DNA from 4 places in the Serratia sp. BNK-23 genome. Region 1 is predicted to be linked to each of the others. Evidence: predicted binding sites of a transcription regulator. Region 1 holds the regulator's gene; each other region holds the start of a gene.
What was found. Region 1 encodes LexA, which represses DNA repair genes until DNA is damaged. Its sites were predicted from a motif close to TNCTGTATGTACATACAGNA; they were not measured.
Positions count from the first base shown of each region.

Region 2: a site for LexA is predicted at 4,514-4,533, ahead of ACMGF9_RS15255 (DNA translocase FtsK 4TM domain-containing protein). Genes of this name have one in related genera too.
Region 3: a site for LexA is predicted at 5,417-5,436, ahead of sulA (SOS-induced cell division inhibitor SulA). Genes of this name have one in related genera too.
Region 4: a site for LexA is predicted at 3,394-3,413, ahead of ACMGF9_RS13130 (metal-dependent hydrolase). Genes of this name have one in related genera too.

Region 1 is NZ_CP179900.1:307,200-314,778, reverse strand. Features, by position in the region: gene zur (zinc uptake transcriptional repressor Zur) at 1-25, shown strand, start outside; gene ACMGF9_RS01465 (CsbD family protein) at 128-337, opposite strand; gene dinF (MATE family efflux transporter DinF) at 652-1,989, opposite strand; gene lexA (transcriptional repressor LexA) at 2,093-2,701, opposite strand; gene ACMGF9_RS01450 (diacylglycerol kinase) at 2,804-3,172, opposite strand; gene plsB (glycerol-3-phosphate 1-O-acyltransferase PlsB) at 3,321-5,786, shown strand; gene ubiA (4-hydroxybenzoate octaprenyltransferase) at 5,853-6,725, opposite strand; gene ubiC (chorismate lyase) at 6,743-7,258, opposite strand.
Region 2 is NZ_CP179900.1:3,201,840-3,209,418, forward strand. Features, by position in the region: gene lolA (outer membrane lipoprotein chaperone LolA) at 18-629, opposite strand; gene ACMGF9_RS15255 (DNA translocase FtsK 4TM domain-containing protein) at 825-4,448, opposite strand; gene lrp (leucine-responsive transcriptional regulator Lrp) at 4,569-5,063, opposite strand; gene trxB (thioredoxin-disulfide reductase) at 5,718-6,689, shown strand; gene cydD (heme ABC transporter permease/ATP-binding protein CydD) at 6,930-7,579, shown strand, end outside.
Region 3 is NZ_CP179900.1:3,122,890-3,130,468, reverse strand. Features, by position in the region: gene ACMGF9_RS14975 (winged helix-turn-helix transcriptional regulator) at 1-21, opposite strand, end outside; gene fabA (bifunctional 3-hydroxydecanoyl-ACP dehydratase/trans-2-decenoyl-ACP isomerase) at 347-865, opposite strand; gene ACMGF9_RS14965 (AAA family ATPase) at 934-2,682, opposite strand; gene matP (macrodomain Ter protein MatP) at 2,893-3,351, shown strand; gene ompA (porin OmpA) at 3,454-4,533, opposite strand; gene sulA (SOS-induced cell division inhibitor SulA) at 4,890-5,396, opposite strand; gene ACMGF9_RS14945 (TfoX/Sxy family DNA transformation protein) at 5,626-6,282, shown strand; gene yccS (YccS family putative transporter) at 6,287-7,579, opposite strand, start outside.
Region 4 is NZ_CP179900.1:2,775,001-2,782,579, forward strand. Features, by position in the region: gene ACMGF9_RS13110 (fructosamine kinase family protein) at 1-235, shown strand, start outside; gene ACMGF9_RS13115 (YniB family protein) at 271-831, opposite strand; gene ACMGF9_RS13120 (HdeD family acid-resistance protein) at 1,017-2,297, shown strand; gene hxpB (hexitol phosphatase HxpB) at 2,362-3,027, shown strand; gene ACMGF9_RS13130 (metal-dependent hydrolase) at 3,436-3,984, shown strand; gene ACMGF9_RS13135 (L-cystine transporter) at 4,166-5,557, shown strand; gene phnX (phosphonoacetaldehyde hydrolase) at 5,621-6,430, opposite strand; gene phnW (2-aminoethylphosphonate--pyruvate transaminase) at 6,440-7,543, opposite strand.

The DNA.
Region 1 (7,579 bases):
CAGCATCGCCATCAAGAAGAAGTAAGACGAAGTCAGGTACTTCCCTGTACCTGCGGCCGGGGCGCCAGAGGATGGAGCGACGCCGGCCTGCGCTGTTGCCGGCCGCCGTCAGTGGCGGCCCTGCGTGTTACCAGCGGTGTTTGGTGTGATCTTCCCAGGCCTTCACCTCTTTTTCGGCCGCCTCTTTCTGGTAACCGTAGCGCTCCTGAATTTTGCCGACCAGCTGTTCGCGTTTCCCTTCGATGACCGTCAGATCGTCATCGGTCAGCTTGCCCCATTTCTCTTTCACTTTGCCTTTCAGCTGCTTCCAGTTACCGTCGGCTTGATCTTTATTCATAGTCTCTCCGTTAACCTGTGGTGAATCAGTGATCCCTGTCGCCGGCCGGGTTAACCAGAAGTTTTTCTGGCGGATGCTCCCTTCACCTTAAGAAGCACCGCTCCCCTTCATTTACCAGCCACATGATTCATTCTAGTTAAACATGGAAATAAAAAAGCCAAAACACAGGATAAAAAACCATTAACAAACAAGATAAAAACAAAAAACGCTAACAAACAACGAACTAACGCGAACAGACCAAGGCTGAAAACATGTAAGCAAACATGATCAAAATCATAAGAAAAACTAACCATTAACCCAACAAGACGTCCGGTTTAATGGGCAGTAAACCAGCTGCCGCGCACCTGGTGACGGTGCCAAATCCAGCCCAATGCCAGGCCGCGCAGCGCCAGAAACACCGCCAGCGCCAGCCAAAGCCCGTGGTTGCCAAGCAGCGGCACGCTGAACAGCGCAATACCATATCCCGCCGCGGCCACCGCCATGCTGTTGCGCATCTCGGCGCCGCGCGTGGCGCCGATAAACATGCCGTCCAGCAAATAGCACCACACCCCAACCAGCGGCAGAATGACCTGCCAGGGTAAATAATGGGCGGCCAACGCACGCAGTTCCGGCAAAGAGGTCAAGGCTGCCACGATCTGCTGGCCGGTAACGGCATACGCCAGGCCGAAGGCCAACGCGACCAGCCCTGCCTGCCTGCAGGCCGCGTGCCACACTTTGCGCAGTTGGCTGTCGTCCCGGGCGCCGTAGGCGTGGCCCGAATGAGCCTCCACCGCATAAGCGAAACCGTCGAGCGCATAGGCGGTGAACGTCAGCAGATTCATCAATACCGCATTGACCGCCACCACCTCGCTTCCCAGGCGAGCGCCGAAAATGGTCAACGACGCAAAGCACAGTTGCAGCAACAGTGAACGCAGCATGATGTCGCGGTTGAGCGCCAGCAGGCGACGCAGATCGCCACGCCAGGCCTGGCGCAGCATCTGCAGGGTAATACCGCGCAGGCGCATCACCCGCCACGCCAACCACAGGCCGAGCAGCAGCGTAGCGTATTCGGCGATGGCGGTTGCCGCCGCCGCCCCCCGCACGTTCCAGCCCAGGCCCATCACCAGCCAGATATCCAGCACGATGTTCAGCAGGTTGCCGACGATCAGCAGGATCACCGGCGCCCGCACGTACTGTACGCCAAGCAGCCAGCCCAGCAGCACCAGGTTGGCCAGCGCCGCCGGGGCGCTTAACCAGCGGATCTCAAGAAAACGCCGCGCCTGTTCCAGCACGTCGGCATCGCCGCCGACGATCCGCAGCGCCAGTTCGATCAGCGGATAGCGCAGCAGGACGATCGCCACCCCGGCCAACAGCGCCAGCAGCAGCGGTTGCATAAAGGCGCGCGCCAGCGCCTGGGGGTTCTGCGCCCCCAGCGCTTGCGCCGCCAGGCCGGTAGTGCTCATGCGCAGGAACAGCAGCAGCATGAACAGGAAGTTGGTCGCCACCGCACCGATCGCCACGCCCCCCAGATAAATGGGGCTGTCGAGGTGGCCGATCACCGCGGTGTCCACCAACCCGAGCAGCGGCACGGTAATATTGGAGAAGATCATCGGCAGGGCGAGGCGCCACAGGGCTTTATCGGTGTCGCTGGTGAAAGCGGAAATCAGGCGCATGATGGGATGTTCCTGTGACTGAGTGACAAAGGGCGAAGTCAGAAACAAAAACGCCCCAAAACAGGGGCGATTGATACAGGGAGCGGCGGTGATGGCGCGGCGATTAAATCCAGTCGCCGTTGCGGATCACGCCGACCGCCAGCCCTTCGATAGTGAAATTCTGCTGACGCAGATCGACCACGATCGGTTGGAATTCGTTGTTCTCCGGCAGCAGTTCAACCACGTTGCCGTGCTTTTTCAAGCGCTTGACCGTCACTTCGTCTTCGATCCGCGCGACCACGACCTGGCCGTTGCGCACGTCTTGCGTTTTGTGCACCGCCAGCAGATCGCCGTCCAGAATGCCAATGTCGCGCATTGACATGCCGTTCACCCGCAGCAGGAAATCGGCGCTCGGTTTAAACAGGGAAGGATCCACCTGGTAGTGCCCTTCGATGTGCTGCTGCGCCAGCAGCGGCTCGCCGGCGGCGACGCGGCCGATCAGCGGCAGCCCTTCTTCTTCTTCCATCAGCAGACGGATACCGCGCGAGGCACCGGAGACGATTTCGATCACGCCTTTGCGTGCCAGCGCCTTCAGGTGCTCTTCGGCGGCGTTAGGCGAACGGAACCCCAGACGCATCGCGATCTCGGCACGCGTTGGCGGCATGCCCGTTTGCGAAATGTGCTCGCGAATCAGATCGTAGACCTCTTGCTGTCTGGTAGTTAGTGCTTTCATTCCGCCCCCTGTTTGTTTATACAGTCTTGCTGTGAGTATATACAGGTAAGCGCGGATTGGGAACCGAAGAATAAATAAAAATCAGTCAGTAGGCGCTTTTCGTCAGCCGAAATGCTGCCATAAGACCGTGCCCCAAACGAACAGCGCCAGCACGATCGCCAGCGACACCGCCGCCGATCCCATGTCCTTGGCCCGCCCGGACAGCTCGTGATGTTCGCTGCCGATGCGATCCACCACCGCCTCGATCGCGCTGTTCAGGATCTCGACGATCATCACCAGCGCTACCGATCCGATCAATAAAATGCGCGCTATCGCACCCACATCCAGCCAGACAGCCAGTATGATAGCCAGAAGGGTGACCACCAGTTCCTGGCGGAAAGCCGCTTCGTGCTGCCAGGCGGCGGATAGCCCTTTATAAGAATAGCCGGCTGCCTTGATGATGCGGGTCAGTCCGGTTGCTTGGTTTGCCATGTTTTCGTGCCTTTCTCAGAGGTCGGTCATAATAAAAAGAGTCTAGAACAGTCCGCGCTGACGGCTCTCGGTTTTCGAACACCACAGATCTGCTACCCGGTTTCTGGTATGCTTGCGGCGCATTGCTAACAAGAGGCTTCACGTTGTTATGTCAGGTTGGCGTAAAATTTATTATAAAATATTGAATTTACCACTTAAATTGTTGGTAAGAAGTAAGGTCATCCCTTCAGATCCGGTTACCGAGCTAGGGTTGGATCCCTCACGGCCGATTTTGTATGTTTTACCTTACAATTCCAAGGCGGATTTGCTGACGCTGCGCACCCAGTGCCTGGCGCAGGATCTGCCCGATCCGCTCAACTCGCTGGAGATCGACGGCACCGTGCTGCCGAGCTACGTGTTCATTCACGACGGCCCGCGCGTATTCCGCTATTACACCCCAAAAGAAGAGTCGGTAAAGCTGTTCCACGACTATCTGGATCTGCATCGCAGCAACCCGGATCTCGACATTCAGATGCTGCCGGTTTCGGTGATGTTCGGCCGTTCGCCGGGCCGCGAAGGCCACGGCACGCCGCACCTGCGTCTGTTGAACGGCGTGCAGAAATTCTTCGCCGTGCTGTGGCTCGGCCGCGACAGCTTCGTGCGTTTCTCCAACACCGTGTCGCTGCGCCGCATGGCTACCGAACACGGCACGGATAAAACCATCGCGCAGAAACTGGCGCGCGTGGCGCGCATGCACTTCTCGCGTCAGCGCCTGGCCGCGGTGGGCCCGAGTCTGCCGGCCCGTCAGGATCTGTTCAACAAGCTGTTGGCGTCCAAAGCGATCGAAAAAGCGGTCGAGGACGAAGCGCGCAGCAAGAAGATCTCGCACGAGAAGGCCCAGCAGAACGCCATCGCGCTGATGGAAGAGATCGCCGCCGACTTCTCCTACGAAACCGTGCGCCTGTCCGACCGCGTGCTGAGCTGGACCTGGAACCGGCTGTATCAGGGCATCAACGTCACCAACGCCGAGCGCGTGCGCCAGCTGGCGCAGGACGGCCACGAGATCGTCTACGTGCCCTGCCACCGCAGCCACATGGACTATCTGCTGCTGTCGTACGTGCTGTATCACCAGGGCCTGGTGCCGCCGCACATCGCTGCGGGCATCAACCTCAACTTCTGGCCGGCGGGCCCGATCTTCCGTCGCCTGGGCGCGTTCTTCATCCGCCGCACCTTTAAAGGCAACAAGCTGTATTCGACGGTGTTCCGTGAATACCTCGGCGAGCTGTTCACCCGCGGTTACTCGGTGGAATATTTCGTGGAAGGCGGCCGTTCCCGCACCGGGCGTTTGCTGGAGCCGAAGACCGGCACCCTGTCGATGACCATCCAGGCGATGCTGCGCGGCGGCACCCGTCCGATCACGCTGGTGCCGATTTACATCGGTTACGAACACGTGATGGAAGTGGGTACCTACGCCAAAGAGCTGCGCGGCGCCACCAAGGAAAAAGAGAGCCTGCCGCAGATGCTGCGCGGCCTGCGCAAGCTGCGCAACCTGGGCCAGGGATACGTCAACTTCGGCGAACCGCTGCCATTGACGGCTTACCTCAACCAGAACGTGCCGCAGTGGCGCGAATCGATCGATCCGATCGAGGCTCAGCGTCCAAGCTGGCTGACGCCGACGGTCAACGATCTGGCCGGCCAGATCATGGTGCGCATCAACAATGCCGCCGCAGCCAACGCCATGAACCTGTGTTCCACCGCGCTGCTGGCCTCGCGTCAGCGTTCGCTGACCCGCGAGCAGCTGGTCGAGCAGCTCGAGTGCTACCTGCAGCTGATGCGCAACGCGCCTTACGCGCGTGACGTCACCGTGCCGACGCAAACGCCGGATGAGCTGCTGGATCACGCGCTGAACATGAACAAGTTCGAGGTGGAGAAGGACAGCATCGGCGACATCATCATCCTGCCGCGCGAGCAGGCGGTGCTGATGACCTATTACCGCAACAACATCCACCATCTGCTGGTGTTGCCGTCGCTGATCGCCAGCATCGTGATGCATCATCGCCGGGTGTCGCGCGCCGAGCTGCTGCGCCAGATCGGCATGATCTACCCGATGCTGAAAGCCGAGCTGTTCCTGCATAACGACAAGGAACAGCTGCCGGAGGTGCTGCGGCCGATGATCGACGAGCTGATCCGTCAACAGCTGATCTGCGACAAAGGCGACGATCTGGTGCTCAACCCGGCGCGCATTCGCCCGCTGCAGCTGCTGGCCGCCGGGGTGCGCGAAACCCTGCAACGCTACGCCATCACCATGTCGATCCTCAGCGCCAACCCGAGCATCAACCGCGGCGCGCTGGAGAAAGAGAGCCGCATCATGGCGCAACGTCTGTCGGTGCTGCACGGCATCAATGCGCCGGAGTTCTTCGACAAGGCGGTGTTCTCCACCCTGGTGGCGACGCTGCGTGAAGAAGGCTACATCAACGACAGCGGCGATGCGATCCGCGAGCACACCCTCGAGGTGTACAGCATGCTGAGCGATCTGATCACGCCGGAAATCAAGCTGACCATCGAAAGCGTCAACATGCCGGAAGAGACCAACGCTCTGCCGCAAACCGATGCGGAAGAAGAGAAAGACGAGTGATTTCGCCCGGCGCGGAAACACAAAAGGCACCCCTTGGGGTGCCTTTTTTCTTGCGGCAGGGAACCGTTACGCCGGCAGATAGCTCAGCGCGATGCCGATAAACACCACCAGCCCGACATAGTTGTTCTGCAGAAAGGCCTTGAAGCAGGCGTCGCGCTCGCGCCCGGCGATCTGCTTCTGCTGGTGAATGAACAGTGCGCCCGCCAGCAGCAGCGACCAGTAAAACGCGCCGCCGAGCTGCGCCAGATAACCGACCCACACCAGCAGCAACAACGTCGCGAACTGCAACAGCCCGACGATCAGCTTGTCATAACGCCCGAACAGGATAGCGGTGGACTTGATGCCGATTTTCAGATCATCGTCGCGATCGACCATCGCATACAGCGTGTCATAGGCCACCGTCCAGCAGATGTTCGCCAGCAGCAGCAGCCAGCAGCTGAGCGGCAGCGATTCGCTGACCGCCGCATAGCCCATCGGAATGCCCCAGCCGAACGCGGCGCCCAGCACGAACTGCGGCAGGTTGGTCACCCGCTTCATAAACGGATACACCCAGGCCAGTGCCAGCGCCGCCAGAGACAGCCAGATGGTCATCGCATTCAGCGTCAACACCAGGCAGAACGAGATCAGCACCAGCACCACGAACAGCACCTTGGCCTCTTTCGCGCTCACCCGGCCGCTCGGCATCGGCCGCCCGGCGGTGCGTTTCACGTAGCCGTCCACCGCGCGATCGGCATAGTCATTCACCACGCAGCCGGCGGCGCGCATCAGGAACACGCCGAGCACGAACACCAGCAAAATCGACAGCGGCGGCACGCCTTTTCCGGCCAGCCACAGTGCCCACAGCGTCGGCCACAACAGCAACAGCGTGCCAATCGGTTTATCAATGCGCATCAAATGGCTGTAAGCCCGCCATTTACTTTGAGTCACGCTTCCCTCCAACGTCTTGCTCTCCTCTCTTATGCGGGGACCGCTGAATACAGCGGCGAAGCCGGTAAAAACAGTTCGGTCAGCAGCAGCGGCTTGCCCGCCAGCCGCAACCGTGAACGACGCGCCCACAGCGCATCCTGTCGGCCGATATGGATATAGTCGCGGGTCAGATCGCCGCTGCTGAACAAATAGCGCCCCAGCGGCAGCGTCCCCAGATCCACCAGCGCCTGGTCGGGGCCGGTCAGCGTATGTTCCGGGATCACCGTGCGCCCCAGCAGCCAGGGCTGGCCGTCGCCCAGCAGCACCACTTCGCGCAGCCAGTAGCGCGGGCTATCGGGCAGGTGGTTCGCCTCGTCGCCCAGCGCCTCGCGCGTGACGAAGCATTCGCGCTGCGGTTCAACGCGCACCTGGGCGCAATGGCGTTCAAATCGTCGGGTCATGGAGCCTAACTCCATCAGCCAGTCGCTGACGGCGGCGGGCGCCGGAGGATCCTGTTCGGATAACCACTCCAGCGGCGGCAGGATGGAATCCCTGATGCCAGACATTGCTTTACTCCTCGCCTGAACCGCAGCCGGTACGGCGCGCCAGACGATACAAACTGTTAACAGGCCCCCATTGTAGCGCAGAAATGCGAAAGCGGCAGGCTGATTCGTGGCGAAAACGGCAGGTCTGTCGGCCGGAAAAACCGGGGTTCTGTCATCTTTTTGCCATCCGCATTCTCTATCTTCATTTCCCGGCGCGCTGACGATTCTGTGATCGCCCGCAAAGTTTCAGCTTCCTCGCGTTGTGTTATCTACGCGCGTAGATACCCTGATACGGCAGCGTTGAATCGCCATGCGTCCGACATGATTTGTCGGCACACCTTT
Region 2 (7,579 bases), 2.2 Mb from region 1:
TATTACTCACTTGCACCTCACTGGCGCTGGTCGTCCAGCGTCACCCCCTTCGGCGGGGTAAATTTGAATTTGGCCGGATCGGCGGCAACGTTCTGCTGGCTTTTCAGCGTATAAGCGCTGCGCTGGCCATCCTGCTCCACCGCGGCGAAGCTGCGGATGGTGCCGCTGTTGGTCACGCTGATGGCGAATTGCTTCAGGTTGCCGCTGGCGGATTTCGGCGTCAGCTCGAAATCATCGCCCTTTTGCTTCACGTTGTACTGTTTCCAGTCGCTGGCATTGTTGCGGGTGATCAGCATAAACGGCGTATTGCCGGTGGCGTTCTTCAACCAGGTCGCCGTCACCTGCTCGACGAACGGGTTGTAAAACCACAGGGTTTGGCCATCGGAGACCAGCACGCTCTCATCGGGTGAGGTCATGTGCCAGTTGAACAGGTTCGGCCGCTTCACCCACAGCTCGCCTTCACCCTGTTGCACCGCGGCGCCTTCGGCGCTGGTCACGGTTTGCGAGAAGCTGGCGTGGAAACTGTTCACCTTCGCCAGGCGACTTTGCAGATCCTGTGCGGCATCGGCCAGCACGGAGGTAGAAGCGAATCCCGAAAGCAGACAGCAGGCAACTAACAGTTTTTTCATTATTCCAGATACCTTATGAAATGCGTTAACCGCAGGGCGACGCCGTGCGGGTCAATCAACCCTTTACTCCCGTTACTTTACCTGAAGCCGGCGATCGGCCGGTAGGCCAATGTTCCGAGAAGAAACGGGTTTACGCTTCTTTGCACAAGGGCCGCTTAAGCGGCCCTTTCTTATTGAATTGCAACGGCTAAACCATCAGTCATGCCGCGGCGGCGCCAGCACCTCGCGGTTGCCGTTATGCCCCTGCTCACTGACGATGCCCTGCGCCTCCATCTGTTCGATGATGCGCGCCGCGCGGTTGTAGCCGATACGGAACTGGCGCTGTACGCCGGAGATGGAGGCGCGGCGTTTATCCACCACGAAATCCACCGCCTGGTCAAACAGCGGATCCAGCTCTTCGTCACCGTCCATGCCGCCGCCGGCACCGCCCTCGCCGTCTTCACCGCCGCTGAGAATGCCCTCTTTATATTGGGGCCGCTCGCGCGCTTTCCAATCCTTGACCACCGCATGCACTTCCTGATCGCGCACGAATGCGCCATGTACGCGCACCGGGATCGAGGAGTTCGGCGCCAGATAAAGCATATCACCCATGCCCAGCAAGGACTCGGCGCCCCCCTGATCGAGGATGGTGCGAGAGTCGATCTTGCTCGACACGGTAAAGGCGATACGCGTCGGGATGTTGGCCTTGATCAGGCCGGTGATCACATCCACCGACGGACGCTGGGTCGCCAGCACCAGGTGGATACCCGCCGCACGCGCTTTCTGCGCCAGGCGAGCGATCAACTCTTCGACCTTCTTGCCCACCGTCATGATCAGATCGGCGAATTCGTCGACCATCACCACGATGTACGGCTCTTTCTCCAGCACCGGCGGCGTGATGTCCATGCTGTCGGTCGGCTTCCAGAATGGATCCGGGATCGGACGCCCCATCGCTTCGGCCTGATCGACGCGCTCGTTGTAGCCGGCCAGGTTACGCACGCCCAGAGCTGACATCAGCTTGTAGCGGCGTTCCATTTCACCCACGCACCAGCGCAGCGCGTTGGCGGCGTCTTTCATGTCGGTGACCACGTCGGTCAACAGGTGTGGAATGCCTTCGTAAACCGACAGCTCCAGCATTTTCGGGTCGATCATGATAAAGCGCACTTCTTTCGGCGTGGCCTTATACAAGATGCTCAGGATCATGGCGTTGACCCCGACCGACTTACCGGAACCGGTGGTACCGGCGACCAGCAAGTGCGGCATTTTGCCCAGATCGGCCACTACCGGTTCGCCGGAGATGTCTTTACCCAATACGATGGACAGCGGCGACGGATTGTCACGGAAAGCCGGGCAATCCAGCACTTCGCGCAGATACACCGTTTGCCGTTTGGCGTTCGGCAGCTCCAGACCGACATAAGGCTTGCCGGGGATGACTTCCACCACGCGCACCGCCGAAGTCGACAGCGAGCGCGCCAGATCGCGCGACAGGTTGGAAATGCGCGCCGCTTTAACGCCCGGTGCCAGATCCAGCTCGAAGCGGGTGATGACCGGCCCCGGCAGGATGTCCACCACGTCGGCTTTCACGCGGTAATCAGCCAGGCTGGCCTCCACCAGGCGCGCCTTCTGTTCCAGCGCGAAGGAATCGACCGGCTCCACCTCTTTCGGCGCTTCGGTCAACAGATCCAACGTCGGCAGCGGCGTGGTCGGCTTCTGCAGCGGCTGATCGTTGCGCATCAGGAACGGGTGAATCAGGCTGTCCATCGCCGGATGTTGCTCGGCCTGAGCTTGCTGAGGCTGCTGCTGCGCCGGTTGCTGCGGCTGCTGATATTGCGGCTGCGACGGCTGTTGATACTGCTGTTGCTGCGGCTGCTGGTATTGCTGCGGCGGCTGTTGGTATTGTTGAGGCGGCTGATGCGATTGCTGAGGTTGAGCCGCAGGCGCCACAGGCTCAAACTGACCGAACGGCACATCGTCCTCTTGCTCGCTTTGCTGTTCAATGCGCTCTTCAAGCTGCGGGGACAGCGTGAACATTGGCTCGCTCGGGCCATCGTCCACCAGATCCGCCATCGGCGAGAAGCTGAAAGCATTGCGGGTATCGATCGGGCTGGTGGCCGGTGCCTGCGGAGCAGGTGCTTGCTGGCCGTAGCGCGCCTGCTGCTGCTCCTCTTCGTCGTCCTGTTGATAGCCTTCGCCGTAGCGTTGGTGCTGCTGCTCGGCAAACGCCTTGCTCAGCTCGGCTTCCTGCAATGCGCTCTCGTCATCTTGTTGCTCAGACGCGTAGCTTTCGCCATAGCGCTGGCTTTGCTGCTCGGCAAACGCCTGACGCAGCGCGGCTTCCTGTAGCGCCTCTTCTTCCTGCGGGTTCACCACCGCCTCTGTCTGGCGCTGCTCCTGTTCGGCCGCACGCTGCGAAGGCAGCTTGATGCCGTAGGAAGCCAGTTCGCGACGGGTCGGGATGCGCACCGGATTCGGCCGCGGCAGTTCAGGGCCGATGCCCTGCTTAACCTGCGGATTGCCGTCGCTGGTCGCCGTGAAGGCCGGCATAAAGGTCGCCGCCGCGGCACCTGCAGCAGCAGCGGCTGCCGCCGTATCCGGCTGCGGTTTGGCGCCGGTGGCGCTGAAACCGCTCGAATTGCCGATGTCGACGCTGTCACGCTGTGCGGCGGTAAAATCAAAGGGAGAACGCGCCGGCGGCTGCGGTGCGGCCGGCTCTTGCCAGTTGCCGAGGCGCGGCTCATCGTCATCCTGATAAGGATCGACAGGACGCGTCGCCTTAGGCGCGGGCGTTTCTTCCGGGATCTCGAAGGAATACAGCGGCGGCGTAGCGTCTTGCGCCGGGGCGCTCACCGGGTGCTGATTGACAGAGGCCGGCGCGGCCGGCGCCACCGTCACCGACGGCGCCTGTGTGGCGATCGGCGCTGCAACGGGCTCGTGGATCTCTGCCTTCACCGCCGGTGCAGGCGAAGCCGCCGGCGCGATGGATGCGGCTTCTGCTTCAAGCTCGCCATCGTCGGCGCGCAGGCCGCTGAGCAACGGATCGGCGGCGTCTTCCGCCGCCGCTTTGGCGCTTTCGGTGACCGAAGGCGCGGAGAATAGCACGTCGTCATCGGCGGCCGCGGCTCCGGCGGCGGTCGCGGCAACCGCTGCGGCGGCGCCCTTCCCTGCCTGCTCAGGCTCGTCGTCGACGTAACGCTCGTCATCCTCAAAATAACGCTCTTCGCGACGTGAGCGATTGGTCATCACCGTCGCGACGCCCAGCACCGCCCCGCCGATCTTCTCGGCGATCACCAGCCAGGACCAGCCGGTAAACAGCGTCAACCCCGCCGCCCATACGCACAGCAGCGCCAGCGTAGCGCCGATGCCGTTGAACCACGGCAACATGGCGTTGCTCAGCAGGCTGCCGATCACGCCGCCGGAAGCGAAGTAATAGAGATCGTCGACGTTCAGCGCCGCCAGCCCGCAGGAGGTGAGCACTAACGCCAGGGTGCCGATCAGGCGCAGGGAAAGCGCGAAATAGTCGATGTAGTCTCTGTTGCTGCGTTGGCGATAAGCCGCCCAGCACAGGACCAGCATGATCGGCGGTATCGCGTAGGCGAGCACCCCGAAGGTGAAGAACAGCGTATCGGCCAACCAGGCCCCGACACCGCCGCCCAGATTGTGAATCGGCTCATGCCACGCGGTCTGCGACCAGCTTGGGTCAGACGGATTGAAACTGACCAACGCAGCCATGAGGTAAACGGCAAAAATCGCTACCACGATAAGCACAGCTTCCAGCAAACGCCGGCCACTGCTGAGTCTTTTCAGGGTAACTTCTTTATCTTCTGTATATTCCTGGCTCAAGAAAGGCTCTCCAGGTTCCTGTTAGCTGACATAGCAACAGCGCCGAGAAACTGCCCCGGCGCCGAAACTGTATGAATAAACAGGAGTGTAACCAATTTAATCAGGTTTTGCACCTGCACCTTACCGTGTTTTGATAACCAGACGGTTACTCTGTTTCACTTCTTCCATCACTACGTAGGTACGGGTGTCGTTAACCCCCGGCAAACGCAGCAAGGTTTCGCCCAGCAATTTGCGGTAAGCCGACATGTCCGGTACGCGGGTTTTCAACAGGTAGTCGAAATCGCCGGAAACCAGATGACACTCCTGAATCTCTTCAAGCTTCTGCACTGCCGAGTTGAATTGCTCAAACACATCCGGCGCGCCGCGGTTCAGCGTGATCTCCACGAAAACCAGCAGGGACGCATCCAGATAATGCGGGTTAAGCAATGCGGTATAGCCATGAATGAAACCCTGGCGCTCGAGACGGCGCACGCGTTCCAAACATGGTGTTGGGGATAACCCCACGCGCTTCGAAAGCTCGACGTTCGAAATACGCCCATCCTTCTGCAGCTCATTCAGGATGTTGCGGTCGATACGGTCAAGATCTTTACCCGGGCGTTTCTTGTTGTCTGCCATTATTATTGTCTCTCTTATTTTCTTCCGTGCACTTGCCACACCCTAGCCAACGTCAATGTGTAAGGGTTCGTTCCAAGCGAAGACCCGATGCCTGTCATATGCTTCTTCACTACCATCATTCCACGCCGCGCAGCCTGTCTGTCCAACTCCGCGCGATGCAGGTAACGACGTTTAGGTCGAGAAAAAATCAGCAAACGCTTGCGCGCTCTGCTCCGCACACCCATCGCGCATTGCCGCCTCGCGGTGCTAATACGTACGATTTGCTGGTGTTACGGGGATAATTTCTTCTTCCTATGATGTTTTCGCAAATGCGCAGCGGATTGTCAAAGTAAAAGAAGCAAAATCAGAACAACGTACCGTCACGAAAAGTCTGCATCCCATTTTTGGTTATGAATCGCTGGCAGATAAACCCCGGCGGGGAGCGGCTGAAGTCGCAGAATGCGCCGTTTTTGCGCGGTTGGCGATTCAGCGGCCGAATGCGGCTTTGATAAGGTAAATTTCTGCGTTCGGCGTACGATTTGCCGACAGCGGGTGCATTAATAGGCGACAACTATCATACAAATCGTTAACAACGTCGCCCGGCGCTTTTTTTACTGCGCCATTTTCCCTACAATCGGCTTCATTGTCCGCCATTGTGGAATAAAGAGGTTATTCATGGGCACGGCTAAACATAGCAAATTACTGATTCTGGGCTCCGGCCCGGCCGGTTACACCGCCGCCGTCTACGCGGCGCGCGCCAACCTGAATCCGGTGCTGATCACCGGTCTGGAGCAAGGCGGCCAGCTGACCACCACCACCGAAGTGGAAAACTGGCCGGGCGACGCCGAAGGCCTGACCGGCCCGGCGCTGATGGAGCGCATGCGCGAGCACGCGGAGAAGTTCCAGACTGAAATCGTCTTCGATCATATCAACAGCGTCGATCTGCAGCAGCGTCCGTTCCGCCTGTTCGGCGACAGCGGCGAATACAGCTGCGACGCGCTGATCATCGCGACCGGCGCCTCCGCCCGCTACCTTGGCCTGCCTTCCGAAGACGCCTTCAAGGGCAAAGGCGTTTCCGCCTGCGCGACCTGCGACGGTTTCTTCTACCGCAACCAGAAAGTCGCGGTGGTTGGCGGCGGCAACACCGCCGTTGAAGAGGCGCTGTACCTGTCCAACATCGCCGCCGAGGTTCACCTGATCCACCGTCGCGACAGCTTCCGCTCGGAGAAGATCCTGATCGACCGGCTGATGGAAAAAGTGAAAAGCGGCAACATTGTGCTGCACACCGACCATACGCTGGACGAAGTGCTGGGCGATGAAATGGGCGTGACCGGCGTGCGCATCCGCAGCACCAAAGCGGAAAACGAAACCCGTGAACTGGAACTGGCCGGCGTGTTCATCGCTATCGGCCACAGCCCGAACACCGGCATCTTCGGCGGCCAGCTGGAGCTGGAAAACGGCTACATCAAGGTACAGTCCGGCATTCACGGCAATGCGACCCAAACCACTATCCCCGGCGTCTTCGCCGCAGGCGACGTGATGGATCACGTCTACCGCCAGGCGATCACTTCCGCCGGCACCGGCTGTATGGCGGCGCTGGACGCAGAACGTTACCTGGACGGCATCGCCGGCGCGGAAGTCTGCTAAGACGTTTTCATCATCGGCAAAAAGCGGCTCTCGAGCCGCTTTTTTTGTTTCTGGGTTTAGCAATCTCTCCTTCCCATCTGTTATAGCCATATTTGCCCGCTTTATTCTTTTCAGTCTGCCGGGTGACGAGGTAACATGAGGCCTCGCTTGTTTGTCGCCGATTGCGCCAAACACTATTATTTAACAGTACGTTAACCCAGCCCGTAACAAACGGGCGCCGGCGACGCAGACGCATATCTGATGAAAAAAACCAGACAGCAACAGTTAACCCGTTGGCTTAAAACCCAGAGTTCGTTAGCGCAGCGTTGGCTGCGCCTTTCCATGCTGTTGGGGCTGTTCAGCGGCCTGCTGATCGTGGCGCAGGCGTGGCTGCTGGCCAGCCTGCTGCACGCCCTGATCATCGAGCACATCCCGCGCGAACAGCTGATCCCTTCGTTTATCTGGCTGATCGTCGCGTTCGCATTGCGGGCGCTGTTGAGCTGGCTGCGGGAGCGGGTCGGTTTCCAGTGTGGCCAGGTGATCCGTCAGCGCATGCGCCAGCAGGTGCTGGATAAGTTGCAGCAGCTCGGCCCGGCCTGGATCCAGGGCAAACCGGCGGGCAGTTGGGCCAGCATCATCGTCGAGCAGATCGAGGATATGCAGGACTATTACTCGCGCTATCTGCCGCAGATGTATCTGGCGGTCTTCATCCCGCTGCTGATCCTGATCGCCGTTTTCCCGATCAATTGGGCCGCCGGTTTGATTCTGTTGGCGACCGCGCCGCTGATCCCGCTGTTCATGGCGCTGGTCGGTATGGGGGCCGCCGACGCCAACCGCCGCAACTTCGTGGCACTGGCGCGATTGAGCGGCAACTTCCTCGACCGCCTGCGCGGTCTGGACACCCTGCGGTT
Region 3 (7,579 bases), 2.3 Mb from region 1:
GCTAAAGCGGGTTTTTTGCATATCGGCCCTTAGTTGGTACATTTATTGTAGTTACATGGGTGGCTATACTAGGTGATTTTAAGGGGCAAGAAAATAACCGGATGCAAAAAACGCTATCGTGTCGATAGCTGGCTGTGGGAGGGGGGCGCTCAAACTGGCCTGTGGCTTTGACCGTTTCGGGCAGGAAAAGGGTAGAGACAGGAGGGATAAGTCGGTTCGGTAACGGGCGATTAAAGGAGGTAGGTAGTCTTTAAACGGTAAGAGAAAGAAATGCCATCACGCTGGGCGTGATGGCATGCGAAGAGCATTAGCAAAGAAGACGATGGCCGCCCTCTCGTCTGCGTGATTAGAACGCTGTGGTATCCTTGAACAGACCCACTTTCAGATCGGTGGCGGTATAGATCACTTCGCCGTCAACCAGCACTTCGCCATCGGCGACGCCCATGATCAGCTTACGGGTGATGACGCGTTTGAAGTTAATACGGTAGGTCACTTTTTTCGCGGTTGGCAGCACCTGGCCGGTAAACTTGACTTCACCAACGCCCAGCGCGCGGCCTTTGCCTTCGCCACCCAGCCAACCGAGGTAGAAACCAACCAACTGCCACATCGCATCCAGGCCCAGACAGCCTGGCATGACCGGATCGCCGATAAAGTGGCAACCGAAGAACCATAGGTCCGGATTAATATCCAGCTCCGCTTCCACATAACCTTTGTTGTGAGTCCCGCCGTCTTCGGTCATCTTGACCACGCGGTCCATCATCAACATGTTACCTGCCGGCAACGGTGGGCCACCGGCGCCGAACAGCTCGCCACGGCCGGATGCTTCGAGGTCTTCTTTCGTATAGGAATCGCGTTTATCTACCATGTTCTCAGTAAGCCTTATTTTAATGAAGGACGCAGGTTAGCTAACACGTGTACGCTGAACAAGTCCGATCAGCCGTGGTTGAACCAGTTGAGCCAGCGCAGCGGCCAAGGACGACGGCGTTCCTGCAGGCTCACCTGCGCAATCCGTTCCTGAATGGCCGCCAACAAATTCGGCTGTTGTTCGTCAGAGTAGAGGCAACCTGTGAGCAAAGGCAAGGCTTCCGCCGCGCTCTCTACCGCCCACAGATGGAACTGCCCCTCGCGCACCGCGTCGACGATATCTTGACGCAGACACAGATGGCGCACGTTGGTCACGGGCAATACGACACCCTGTTTGCCCGTCAGGCCGCGGCGTACACAAACCTCGAAGAAACCTTCGATCTTTTCGTTAACGCCACCTATCGGCTGTACGTTGCCGAATTGGTCGACGGAGCCAGTGACGGCGATCTGCTGGGTGATCGGTTGCTGTGACAGGGCGCTGACCAATGCGCATAGCTCAGCCAGCGAGGCGCTGTCACCGTCCACTTCACCATAAGATTGCTCAAAGACGATGGAAGCGGAGAAGGGCAGCTGCTGATCAAGATCCAGTTCGGCGATCAGAAACGCCTGCATGATCATCATGCCTTTAGCGTGCAGGTTGCCGCCCAGTTCGGCTTTGCGCTCGACGTCGGTGAACTCGCCGTCGCCGAGATGCACAACGCAACTGATCCGTGACGGTTCGCCAAAGCTGCGTGGATGACCGGGATAATCCAGGACAGACAGACCGTTGATCTGTCCGACCACTTCACCCTCGGTCTCAATCAGGATCTGACCCAACTCAATCTCATCCTGCATACGCTCGGCCAGATAGCTTTCGCGCCATTCTCGGGCATTTAACGCCGCCTCGAACGCTTTGGCCGTAATGAGATCTTCTTCGGCATACAGTGCGGCTTCGGATAGCTGCTGGCCAAGCCAAACCGGCGAGAGTGGTAGAATGCCCTGATCGCCACTGTAACGCACAGCCTGGACGATCAGCGGCGGCCAGGCGTCGTTCGCCAGCATCGGCAATTGCTGGTCGGCAATCACGCCGTTGACGTAACCGCACCACTGCGTCATATCATCAACTTCAGTCAGCTGCAGATCGTCTTCGAATTCACCGTAGATCGCTTGTTCACTCAGTTCCGGCTCGATATCGTGAAAATCGGCCAGGCCGTGACGATCGCCGACTACAATCAGCCGCAGATCCAGCGGCATCGGTGGAATGGCTACCGGCAGCGGGCGGGTTTCGTCTGGCGAAACCCAGTGGAACTGGCGCTGGCCGATCATTTGCTTCAGCCGCAGCCACAGCAACGGCTGAGCAAGCAGCGCCCGCGCCGACAGAATCAGAATGCCGCCGTTGGCCTGGTGCACCAGACCCGGCTGCAGGGTAATGTCGCCATTGTGGATCCGTACGCAGCCAAACAGCTGTTCCGGTTCAATCCACTCCTGGAACAGACAAGCGCCGCCGGCGGCAAAAGGTTCATCGCCACGGCTGGCTGGCTCGACGCTGACCTTGCCATCCTGAATGACATAGTGGCTGCCGCGGCATGCCGTATTTTTCGGCAGCAGTGGTTTGACGGCGTGAGCGATCAGTTCCAGATACTCTCGCGTTTCTTGCGCTTTCAACAGCATGAAACGCGGTGGCGATTGGGGGTGGCAAAATAGCGTCAGGGCATTTTCCAGCCGAGGCTGAATGGCGGAAAAGGGCACGGGTGCCAACTGAGCGGCGGTATCAAATATCGCCTGATAAGGCGTTACGTCCGGCAATAAAGATTGCCATTCAAGTCGGTTATTGGTCAAAGTGTTAGATGCAATCGTTAAAAAGGGAAAGGGCGATTATACAAGAATAACGGCGGCTTGATACATGTGGAGTGCCAGTTGGCATCAGGGAGTTTGACATCGCGCAGTGACTGTGCAAAAAACAGTCTAAAAGACGGTTTAATTGCCGGGGAAATTCGGCGCAAAGCTGTTATGCTTATTTGAAGTTACGCGGTCACTGAAGAGCTCAAGATGAAATATCAGCAACTGGAAAATCTGGAGAGCGGTTGGAAATGGAAGTACCTGGTGAAAAAGCATCGGGAAGGGGAACTCATTACCCGCTACATTGAAAACAGCGCTGCTCAGGAGGCGGTTAACGAGCTGCTGAAGCTGGAAAATGAGCCGGTAAAGGTACTTGCATGGATTGCCGCTCATATGAATCCGGAACTGGATAACCGGATGAAACAAACGATCCGCGCCCGCCGCAAACGTCATTTTAACGCAGAACACCAGCATACGCGTAAAAAATCTATCGATCTGGAGTTTTTGGTTTGGCAACGATTGGCTGCCCTGGCGCGCCGCCGTGGCGTTACGCTGTCGGAAACCGTCGTGCAGCTTATCGAAGACGCTGAACGCAAAGAAAAGTATGCGAACCAGATGTCGTCGTTGAAAGAAGACTTGAAGGCGATTCTTGGCAAAGATCCCAAGTAAGCGCGTGAGAACGCCCCTATGGCGCCAGGCATTGAATGTTCTGGCAACAAGAGGACGAAAAAAAACCCCGCATTGGCGGGGTTTTTTATTAGGCGAGTAAACTTAGCCCTGAGGCTGAGTTACAACGTCTTTGATACCTTTAACTTCGATCTCTACGCGACGATCTGGTGCCAGGCAAGCGATCTGAGCTTTGGTAGCGCGGCCAGATTTGTAGCCACAGGTGTTGCCTGTAACTGCATCTGCTTCACCCATACCACGTGCAGAGATTTTGTCTGACGGGATGCCTTTGGAGACCAGGTAGTCAACAACGCTCTGTGCGCGTTGTTCAGACAGTTTCTGGTTGTACTGGTCAGAACCAACGGCGTCGGTGTAACCCAGAACAACTACGGAGCCGTCTTTAGGATCCATGGAGCTCAGCTGGGTGTACAGCTGATCCAGAGCCTGCTGGCCTTCTGCTTTCAGAGTAGATTTGTTGAAGTTGAACAGCACGTCAGACTTCAGAGTGAAACGCTTGGTTTCAACAACTGGAGCTGGAGCCGGAGCTGGTGCTGGAGCAACTACGTCATCCTGACCGAAGCGGTAAGAAACGCCCAGGCTCAGCATAGTGTTGTCTGGACGTGCGCCAACGGTACCTGCGTCACCGATGTTGCTTACGAACTGGTAATCCAGGCGGGTAGCCCAGTTTTTGGTCAGTGCGTATTCAACACCAACAGCAGCCAGCGGAGAAACGCCGGTGTCGTGGTCGCTCAGACGCTGACCAGTACGGCCGTAGTTAGCTTTGGAGTCTGCACGCCATACCATACCACCCAGACGAGTGTAGATGTCCAGATCGTCAGCAATTGGGTAGCTCAGTTTAGCGGCCAGTTGAACGCCCTGCGCTTTGAAAGCACCGTTGTTCACGCTGCCTTTGTAAGGCATGCGGCCGAGCCAGTCATAGCCCAGCTCGAAGCCCAGGTATTGGTTTGCCTGGTAGCCCAGGAACGCGCCGGCACCCAGCTGATCTTTGTGGGTTGGGCCGTTGCCGATACCGTTCTGGTAACCGTTACCGTAGAAACCAGTGTCGTGGTACTGGGACCAGCCCAGTTTAGCACCGGTGTACCAGGTGTTATCTTTTGGAGCGGCTTGCGCTACGGTAGCGAAACCTGCCAGTGCCACTGCTAATGCGATAGCTGTCTTTTTCATTTTGCGCCTCGTTATCATCCAAATAGGCAATGAGCTTTAAAGCTGTTTAAGCCCTTGGTTAAATTCCTTCGCCAAGGTTTAAGCCCTCGTTTGTTACTCGCCAGTTTTTCTGACGTTATAGAGCAACCTTGGCGATGTAAAGTCTACAACGTGGCGCGAAAGTTACAAGTGTGATGTGATAAGGCTCTAAAAAAAAACGCGGAATCGTACATATTTGCTAACATTCTTAGCCTAAAAAAGCGGCGATTCATCGAGCGTTTTTGCCTGCCAAACCGCAGCCGGACTCGCTTTTTGCCTTCCCCCACAAAGGTTCCGCTTAGGGGGTGCGAAAATGATGGGAAAAATCCTAAATTTACTTAATGATACAAAGAAGAGTGAATTTTTAGGGTAGAACAGTGTCCGTGAGTCGGGCTAATGTCACGTTGAGGGCGCATGATAAACCCATAGGCATTACCCAATTCTGCCGCACGTCTTAATTTTAGACGATCCTCCTCCGTTAGCTCGGGCAACCAGCCGAGAACCACGCTGTAATTTCCCGTTTGCAGCGCTTTTTCCATCGCCTCGACCGTATTCACCGGGCTGATCTGGCTCAGTTGCACCATTTTATCTACAGGCAGACCGGATTGCTGCAGCCATTGCTTGCTTAATTTTTGCTGCGGCGTCAGCCACAGAAGCCAGCGAGACTGTTTGCCCAATTGCAGCAGCAGGGGCAACAGTAATTGAGCCACTGCGGGCTGGCGCTCGTTGTAAACAAGTTCACTGATCAAGCCATTCTCTTTGCCGATATCCGTGTTCTTCGCAACATTGCGCGTTGTATAAGAGCCATGGCCGAAATGAGGTTGGTAGAGTGATTGAGTACGCATAAAGTTCCCGCCCGTCGTGTTACTGTATGTTTATACAGTATCCCTGATTTAGGATAAGATCAACCCAAATTTTCGTAGCGGCTCGCATAATTGCGATCATTTTTTGTACTGGCGGTTTTTGTGATTGGCAGGCGGGCGGATAGTGCGTATTTTTCTAATTAGTTGTTCACGTTACTTTTTTCATTGATGAGAGAAATAATACGGCCAGAACCTAAAAAGGAGGAACGCTATGAAAAGGATGTCGACGAGAAGGATCGCGCAGGCTAAAAATTGCTTTGCGGCGCTGGGCGCCATCACAACACGATCACAGTTTGGCGGCTATGGGCTGCTGGCTGAAGGGATAATGTTTGCGGTAGTAGCGGAAGGGGAATTGTACTTGCGGGCTACGGCGAGCATGGAACCGGCCTTTCGCGCCCGGGGCATGGTCAATATGGTCTATTCCAAGCGCGGTGTGCCCATCACCTTGCGCTATTACTGGGTTGACGAGTCGCTGTGGCGGGAACGCAACGAGCTGGTAGGGTTGGCCTGGCAGGCCATCAGGGAAGCGCGCCGAGAGCAGCGGCTCAAGGCCGGCGATCACGGCAGATTGAAGGCGTTGCCAAATATAGATGTCAACATGGAGCGCTTGCTATGGCGAGCGGGTATTCGCAATGCCTATGACCTGCGGCTGCATGGCGCCAAACGTAGCTATCTTCGCCTGCTGCAACAGCAGACCAATCTGGGGTTGCGCGTGCTGCTGTCGCTGGGCGGCGCGATAGCCGGCTATCATCAGGCGGCATTGCCGACCGAATTGCGCAACGAACTGGTGCGCTGGTTCGATCATACGATGGCTATGCGCCGCCATGGGCATGAGCCAGTAGTTCAGGGCCCATCGAGCGGGCCCTGAATAATTAGGTTGCCTTATTGATTTGGGTATGGAGTGCGGTGAGTTCCGGCAGCAGCTCGAGCATTAGCCCCACCTGCTGCAAAACCAACTGTTCTTTGCTTTCAGGTTCCGGAACGGCTGTGCGAATGCGCTCCGCCAGCTGTTCCAGCGCTTGCGCAATGCGCTGGCTGTTCCGTTCTTCTTGATGTAAGGCGCCGTCCACGTAACACACGGCATCATTGAGCAGATCGAGTGTGGCAGGGGTATTCAACCGCTCGCGGTGCGCCCCCAACGCCGAGATATAACTCAGGAGAGTGTGGTTCAGGCAGAGCAGACGGAAGGCGGCTTCTTGCAACGCCTTGTCGGCCTTGGGATCGGCGGACATGTTGGAGATGACCGAAGCCAGTTCAGCATCGCTGTTGTGGGCATCTCGCCGCGCGATGCGGTAAGCGAGCCCGTTATCCTTACCCTGATGATATTGCACCAGAATGGCGTCCAGATAGCGACAGTTGGCATTCAGCGTTTTATCCACTATCGCCGGCAGTTGGCGGAACTTCCAGTCCGGCCAGATAAAGCTGACCGCCGCCCAGGCGATGGCGCAACCCAACAAGGTATCGTAAACGCGCGGGGCTGCTACTTCGAAACCTTCACCCAACAGGTTAAAGCACAGCAACACAAGCAGCGTAATGAACATCGTTGCATGGGCATACTGCACGGTGCGAAAAGCGAAGAACAGGACACCGGTGATGACGATCAACACCAGTTGTCCTTCCACGGAAGGCACGAAATAGAGGATTGGCAGGCCGATCAGGATACCGGCCAGAGTGCCGATGATGCGCAGCGCCAGGCGCCGGCGGGTTGCGTTGTAGTTCGGTTGGCAGACGAACAGGCTGGTCAACAGGATCCAGTAACCGTGTTGCATGCCGGTGAACTGGATGAAGGCGTAACCCACGCACAGCACTACCGACATGCGGATCGCATGGCGGAACAGGGCCGACTGCGGCGTCAAATGGCGACTGATGCGCAGTCGGATGTCGCTCCAGCCGGTTAAGCGATCGTCGGCCAGGCTGTTCTCTTCCGCCTGCCCGCTGGCCAGCGTCTGCTCTGACTCGATATTGGCCAGCTGCGCATCGATCGCATGCAGGTTTTTCAGCAGGTGCGCCAGCGCTTTGGTTTGCTCTGAATTGCCCTGGGTTTCGGTTATGCGTGCCAAGGCCTCCTGAATGCGGCTGAAGGCTGGCTCAAAACGCGGGTTGTGCTGGTATTTTTGCCGCAGCAGGATCGATTGTGCCAGCTGGCGGCAGGCGCGCGCCTGCAT
Region 4 (7,579 bases), 2.5 Mb from region 1:
CAGCTACTGGGGCGACAGAGAGTGCGATTTGGCGATGCTGCCGCTGTATCCGGAGCTGCCGCCGCAGATCTACGACGGCTATCAGAGCGTGTGGCCGCTGGGGGCCGGATTTATCGAGCGCCAGCCGCTGTATCAGCTGTACTACCTGCTCAACCGCAGCAACCTGTTCGGCGGCCAGCATTTGGTGGCTGCGCAACGTGCGGTGGAGGCGCTGTTGCAGCCGGAAGCGTCATAACGTTCCGGGGCGCCGCTCGGCGCCCCGTTCATGGTTCAGGCCGCGCCGGCCAACTGCCCCAACAGGCGGATCACGAACCAGGCGATCACCGCAATCACGATCGGCAGGATGTACAGCGGAAAGTACTGCAGGAAAATGGTGTGGTGCGGCAGCGTGATGCGTTCCTCCAGTTGCTGACGCGTGTGCCCTTCGCTGCCCTTGGCCTGCTCCAGGATCATCTGATCTTCCAGTCCTTCGCGAATGAACTTGACCTGACGCGACATGCGCGCGCCGGAAGCCTGCAATGCCAGCCCGACGAAGATCAATATATAGATGATGATGAACATCAAATTGGCGCCGCTGAACAGGCTTTTATCCACGTCCGGCACCGGCGAGTTGTACCAGAAAAGGTTCAGGAACGGCGTATTGAAACGCACCATGTCCACCATCACGTGGACAAAATCCAGCATCACTGCGTTGATGCCCTTGGTTTTTTCACTGTGCTGATAGATAAAGCCCAGCACGGAAATCAGCGTCGACAGCAACGCCGGGATAAAAACCACCCATCCGAGAATGCGTTTCAAAATGGCGATACGCCCGGCCTGTTGATACGTCATGTGTTCCCCTTGTTAGCGACGTAACCGAATCGGCTAAGTCTACCTGCAGTTGGCGAAACTCGCCCACCGTTTTCTTCATTCCCGCTGTGCTACAAGCTTAGCCGAATTCGCCGAAATCAACTGCTTAACGACATCCGGGCACTATCATTGAAGAGATAACGTTATCCGTTTAGCCAGAGGCCGCCATGATTCGACTGATTATCTTATTGCTGGGCGCGCAGGCGCTGCACGGCCAGCGCCGCCTGCTGGTGCTGTTCGGTTGGCTGTGGATAGCCGCAGGGGCGCTGATGCTGTTCGACATACTGCAGGATGGCCGGTCGGTGCTGGCGCTGGATGCGCTGGCGGTCATCCTGGCGCTGGAGGGGCTGGTGGCGGTATCCGCCGCGCTGGTGATCGGCTCTTCGGCCAGCAGGCCGGTGCTGCTGAAGGGGCTGGGCTTCGTGTTTATGGCTTTTTTAACGTTGGACGTGCCCGCAGACGATAACATCGTCGCCACCGTGGTGTTTGGCAGCGCGCTGCTGCTTGACGGCGCCGTGCGCATCGCCTCCTCCACGGTGATTCAGCACAATCGATGGAAAGCCGTAGCGCTGGCGGGCGGCGGCGAGATCCTGCTTTCGTTGATGATTTTTGTCGGCTGGCCGGCGCCGCATCGGATGACGGTGCCCTTTTGCCTCGGCGTGATGATGGTGCTTTCCGGCTGGGCTTTATTGCGTATCGCCCGCAGACTGACAAACTTCTCTCTGAATCAGCACCCCGCGCGGCAGCCACCGCACCCGGAGGATGAGACTGCGCCGCTCACGGTGTATGTCTGGACACCGATTGGCGCGGCTAAAGATCCGCGCCGGCGTTACATCGTCGACCGATACATCGCGGCGGTCGACGGCGGCGGCAATATCTCCACCGGTCACGCCGCCCTGGCGCTCGCGCCGGATGTGTATATCAGCCACTACCCACTCAACGACATCAGCCATTCCGTTCAGGATTTCCGTCAGTTGCTGCACGCCGGCGAACAGAACAACGTCGACGGACGTTTCCTGCCCGACCTGGCGGGCGAGATCGCCGCCTGGTGCCCACCGGACAAGAAAATTCAATTCTACCGCTATAACCCGGCGGCGCTGCGCGCATTCTGGCTGCGTTATCGGCAGGACGCCACCTACAATCTGACCCGGCGCAACTGCTCCACCACGGTCATCGGCGCGCTCGACAGCGCGTTGGAAGGCGTGCTGGGCGATAAACATCTGTGGCGCCGTTTTCTGCTGCTGGTGCTGGATCCCAACCTGTGGATGCTGGCGGTACTGCGCAGCCGCGGAGAAAGCATGACCTGGACGCCGGGGTTGGTGCTGGATTATGCGCGCATGTTGCAACAGGTCACCGAGCGTCAACACCAGCGCTGGTGGCTAAAATTGCGCGAGGTGTGGAATATCCTGCGTTTTGGCAAAAGCCACACGCGCAGGCAAAGGTTTTAGTCTCGTCACCGGCGATGATAAAGTGTCGGGCACATTCACCCGCGCCGGCAGGAGTTAACCGCTAATGGCTTATTCGCAACGCATTGAAACCGCAATTTTTGATATGGACGGCTTGTTGATCGACTCGGAACCGCTGTGGCTGCAGGCCGAGCTGGATATCTTCGGCGCGCTGGGCTTGGATCTGTCCGACCGTCACAAGCTGCCGGACACGCTGGGGCTGCGCATCGATCTGGTGGTGAAAATGTGGTACCAGGCGATGCCGTGGCAAGGGGTTACGCTTGAAGAGGTGTCGGCGCGGATTATCGAGCGCGCCATCGAGCTGGTGCACGAGACGCGCCCGCTGCTGCCTGGCGTCCGGCAGGCGCTGGAGCTGTGCCGCAGCCAGGGACTGAACATCGGTCTCGCCTCCGCCTCGCCGCTGCACATGCAACGGCAGGTGCTGAAGATGTTCGATCTTGAAGGCTACTTCGATCAATTGGTTTCCGCCGAATACCTGCCGTACAGCAAACCGCATCCGGAGGTCTACCTGATCGCCGCCGAACGCCTGGGCAGCGATCCGCTGCGCTGCATCACGCTGGAAGACTCCTTTAACGGCATGATCGCCACCAAGGCCGCGCGCATGCGTTCCATCGTGATCCCGGCCGCCGAATACCGCCACGACCCGCGCTGGGCGCTGGCGGATCACCAGTTGGAGACCCTCGAACAGCTCACCCCTGCCCACTTTGCCTGATTCTGCGGCGCCGGGCACCGGCGCCCTGCGGCATAAAAGGGATCCGAACCGCAAAATAAACGAAACACCGTTTCATTTTATTGAATTGGCGTGACGTTCTCATTATGCTGCATGGCAGGGAAAGCGACGGCCCGCAGCGCGTTGTCACTGCCACGCAGCGCGCTTCAAGGCCGCCGCTTCCTCCCGCCGCACACCGTAAAACCGCGCTCGTTGCTTTCCGTTTCACTCCCCCATTGCCCGCTTTTTGTTCTCGACCGTCAAAATCGATGATTTGTTACCCATTGCCGTAACAAGCCGTTGTAAAACAGGGGAAAATAAACAATTGGTTACAGGGTAACTGCTTCCACTACTGGGAATTTTCCCATATACTGGATAAATTAACAGTTTACCAGCCGGAATCGCAACAGCATGACCGCGGAAGGACACCTTATATTCTCTGTCGCTTGCGCGATCTTCGCCAAGAAGGCGGAAGTGACGCCAGAGCTGGCTACCGGCGACTGGTGGCACATCATACCCGCCGCGCTGCTGACCTCGCTGCTGCCGGACATCGATCACCCCAAGTCGGTGCTGGGCCAGCGCCTGCGCTGGATTGCCCTGCCCATCGCCCGCGCCTTCGGCCACCGTGGTTTCACCCACAGCCTGCTGGCGATCGCCGGCGGCATGGCGCTGTTTCAGCTTGATGTGCCGCGCAGCTGGCCGATCCCGGCCGATGCGCTGCACGCCATGATCATCGGCTACTTCAGCCATCTGTTGGCCGATATGCTCACCCCCGCCGGCGTGCCGCTGTTGTGGCCATGCCGCTGGCGTTTTCGCCTGCCGCTGCTCAACTCGCAAAAAGGCAACCAGCTGGAGCGGGTGCTGTGTCTGTGCCTGGTGGCGTTTGCCATCTGCTGGCAAGGTGATTTCACCCTGCCGGTGCAATCCTATGTCGAGCAAATCAGAAATATCAGACTCTGATCACAAAAAACCGCCTAACCCATCACCTTGAAGTATATAAAACGAACAAAAACACACAAAAAGCTATATCAAATTCCATTTGGATATAAGTAGGCCACTCAGCAAACTGTTACGATATTTACATCGCGACATACGTGATGCGTAGTCGTTTTTATAAGAAAGATTATTGGAGACATTGGGGATGAATCTTCCGCTCGTGATTAACGTGCTGATGTTTGTCGCGCTCCTTTTGCTGCTGGCGCAAACCCGCCACAAGCAATGGAGCCTGGCGAAAAAAGTGCTGGTCGGCCTGGTGGTCGGCGTGGTGTTCGGTCTGGGCCTGCAGCTGGTGTACGGCTCCGATAACCCGGTACTGAAAGAATCCATCAGCTGGTTCAACATCGTCGGTAACGGCTATGTGCAACTGCTGCAAATGATCGTCATGCCGCTGGTGTTCGCCTCGATCCTGAGCGCGGTGGCCAAGCTGCATAACGCCTCTTCGCTGGGCAAAATCAGCGTCCTCACTATCGGCACGCTGCTGTTCACCACGCTGATCTCGGCGCTGGTGGGCGTGCTGGTCACCAACCTGTTCGGCCTGACCGCCGAAGGCCTGGTGCAGGGCGCGCAGGAAAGCGCGCGCCTGACGGCGATCCAGACCAACTACGTGGGTAAACTGGCCGATCTGACGGTGCCGCAGATGGTGCTGTCGTTCATCCCGAAAAACCCGTTCGCCGATCTGACCGGCGCCAGCCCGACCTCGATCATCAGCGTGGTGATTTTCGCCACCTTCCTCGGCGTGGCGGCGCTGCAGCTGCTGAAAGACGACAAGCCGAAAGGCGAGCGCGTGCTGGTGGCTATCGACACCCTGCAGGCCTGGGTGATGAAGCTGGTGCGTCTGGTCATGAAGCTGACGCCGTACGGCGTGCTGGCGCTGATGACCAAAGTGGTCGCCGGTTCCAACATTCACGATATCGTCAAGCTCGGCAGCTTCGTGGTGGCTTCGTACATCGGCCTGGCCATCATGTTTGTGGTTCACGCTGTCCTGCTGGCCTTCACCGGCGTTAACCCGATGAAGTTCTTCCGCAAGGTGTGGCCGGTGATCACCTTCGCGTTCACCAGCCGCTCCAGCGCCGCCAGCATTCCGCTGAACGTGGAAGCGCAGACCCGTCGCCTGGGCGTGCCGGAATCCATCGCCAGCTTCTCGGCATCGTTCGGCGCCACCATCGGCCAGAACGGCTGTGCGGGCCTCTACCCGGCGATGCTGGCGGTGATGGTGGCGCCGACCGTCGGCATCAACCCGCTGGATCCGGTGTGGATCGCCACCCTGGTCGGCATCGTCACCATCAGCTCCGCCGGCGTGGCGGGCGTGGGCGGTGGCGCCACCTTCGCTGCGCTGATCGTGCTGCCGGCGATGGGCCTGCCGGTGACGCTGGTCGCGCTGCTGATCTCGGTCGAACCGCTGATCGACATGGGCCGTACCGCGCTGAACGTCAACGGTTCCATGGCGGCGGGCACCATCACCAGCCAGCTGATGAAGCAAACCGACAAAGCCGTGATGGACAGCGAAGACGAAGTCGAATTGGCGCATCGCTAACGCCGTCTCAGAACGAAAAAACCGGGGATAATCCCCGGTTTTTTTATGCCCCGCGTTCGGTCGTTACGGCCGCTCGCCGTTCGCCAACCGCCGGTTGATGTCGGCAATCGCTGCCGGCAATTGCGCCAGCGTGTCTATCACATAGTGCGCGCCCGCCGCGTACAGCTTATCGGCGGCCGCCGCGCGGCGGCGCTCTATCTCGCCTGCCGTCATCCGGCGATACTCCTGCCAGGTGGCGCCAAACTCGTTGCCGGACAGCGCCAGCCCGACGCTCCACATCCCGGCGTTCAGCCCTTCGGCAATGCCCGGCACCGCGTCATCCACCTTCACGCAATGCGCCACCGCATCGATGCCCAGCGCGATCGCGTTCTGCAACGCCATCCACGGCCCCGGTCGCCCGCCGGCTGCAAGATCGTCGGTGGCGACCCAGTAATCCGGCGCGTAGCCGCGCTGCGCGGCGGCGGGCACCAGCACTTCCATCACCGCGCGCGGATAGCCGGAGCAGGAACCGATTTTAATGCCCTGTTCGCGCAGAGCGGCGATCGCCTGCGGCACGCCCTCGATGGGATCGGCAAAGTCGATCACTTTAGCGATTTGCAGCGGCATAAACGCCTGATACAGCGCGTCAATGTCCTGATGGCTCATCGAGCGTCCCAGCTTCTGCCGCCAGCGCGCGTCGACCGCCGGCAGCTTGCCCAGCGCCTCGATGTGCTGCCATTTGCCCAGCCCCATCGGAATGCGCGCCTCCGCCAGGCTGATGTCGATATCGAAGGTTTGCTTGAACGCCTCGACGAAAATCTGCGTTGGCGCAAAGGAGCCGAAGTCCACCGTGGTGCCCGCCCAGTCGAGGATTACTGCGTTGATCTGTTTCATGGTCAATCCTTATTGATTCCAGTACATCGCCTGCCCGACGGCCGCCAGCAAACGTTCGATATCTTGCGGATAGATTTCACCGATGTTGCCGATACGGAAGCAGTCGCTCTGCGACACTTTACCGGGATAAATCACGAAGCCTTGTTGCTTGAGACGCTGATAAAACTCGGCGAAGCGGTATGTATCAGCCTTTGGCGAATAGAACGCGGTGATGATCGGCGAGTGCAGCGCATCGTCCAGCAGGGTCTCAAAACCCAGCTCGCGCATACCCGCCACCAGCCGCCGCTGATTGGCCTGATAGCGGTGGTGGCGCGCGGCAATGCCGCCCTCTTGTTCCAGCTCTTTCAGCGCCTGCGCGAAGGCCAGCACGGTGTGGGTCGGCGACGTAAAGCGCCATTTGCCGGCCTGATCCTCCATACAGCGCCACTGAGCATACAGATCCAGCGACAGCGAGCGTGAACGGCCGGCGCATTTCTCCAGCTCGCTGCGGCGGGCGATGACGAACGCGAAGCCCGGCACGCCCTGAATGCATTTGTTGGCGGAGCTGATCAGAAAATCGATGCCCAGCGCGTCCACATCCAACGGGATGCCGCCAAAGCTGCTCATGGCGTCGACGATAAAGGTCTTGCCATTGCGCGCCGCCAGACCAGCGACCTTCTGCAGCGGATTGAGCATGCCGGTGGTGGTTTCACAGTGCACCATGGCGATATGGCTGATGCGCGCATCGCTTTTCAGCACCGCCTCCATCGCCGCCACGTCCGGTTCATTCACCTCACCGCAGTCGAAAGCGTGGTGGTCGATATCCATCAGCCGCGCCATTTCGATCATCCGCGCCCCGTAGGCGCCGTTGTTGACGATCAGCAGCTTGTCGTGCGGGCCGATGACCGTGCCCAGCACGCCCTCTACCGCGAAGCTGCCGCTGCCTTGCAGCAGCACCGAGGTATAACCGGCAGACGGCGTCGCCAGCGCCACCAACCGTTGACGAATGCGCTGCACCACGCCGAGGTTGTAATCTTCATCCCAGGTGCAGCTGTCATACAGCATCGCCTCTTTCACCGTTTTCGACGTGGTCAACGGGCCGGGGGTCAACAGCAGGTAGTTACGATCGGACATGTTATTCACCTATTGGTCTATACCAGATTGCGATCA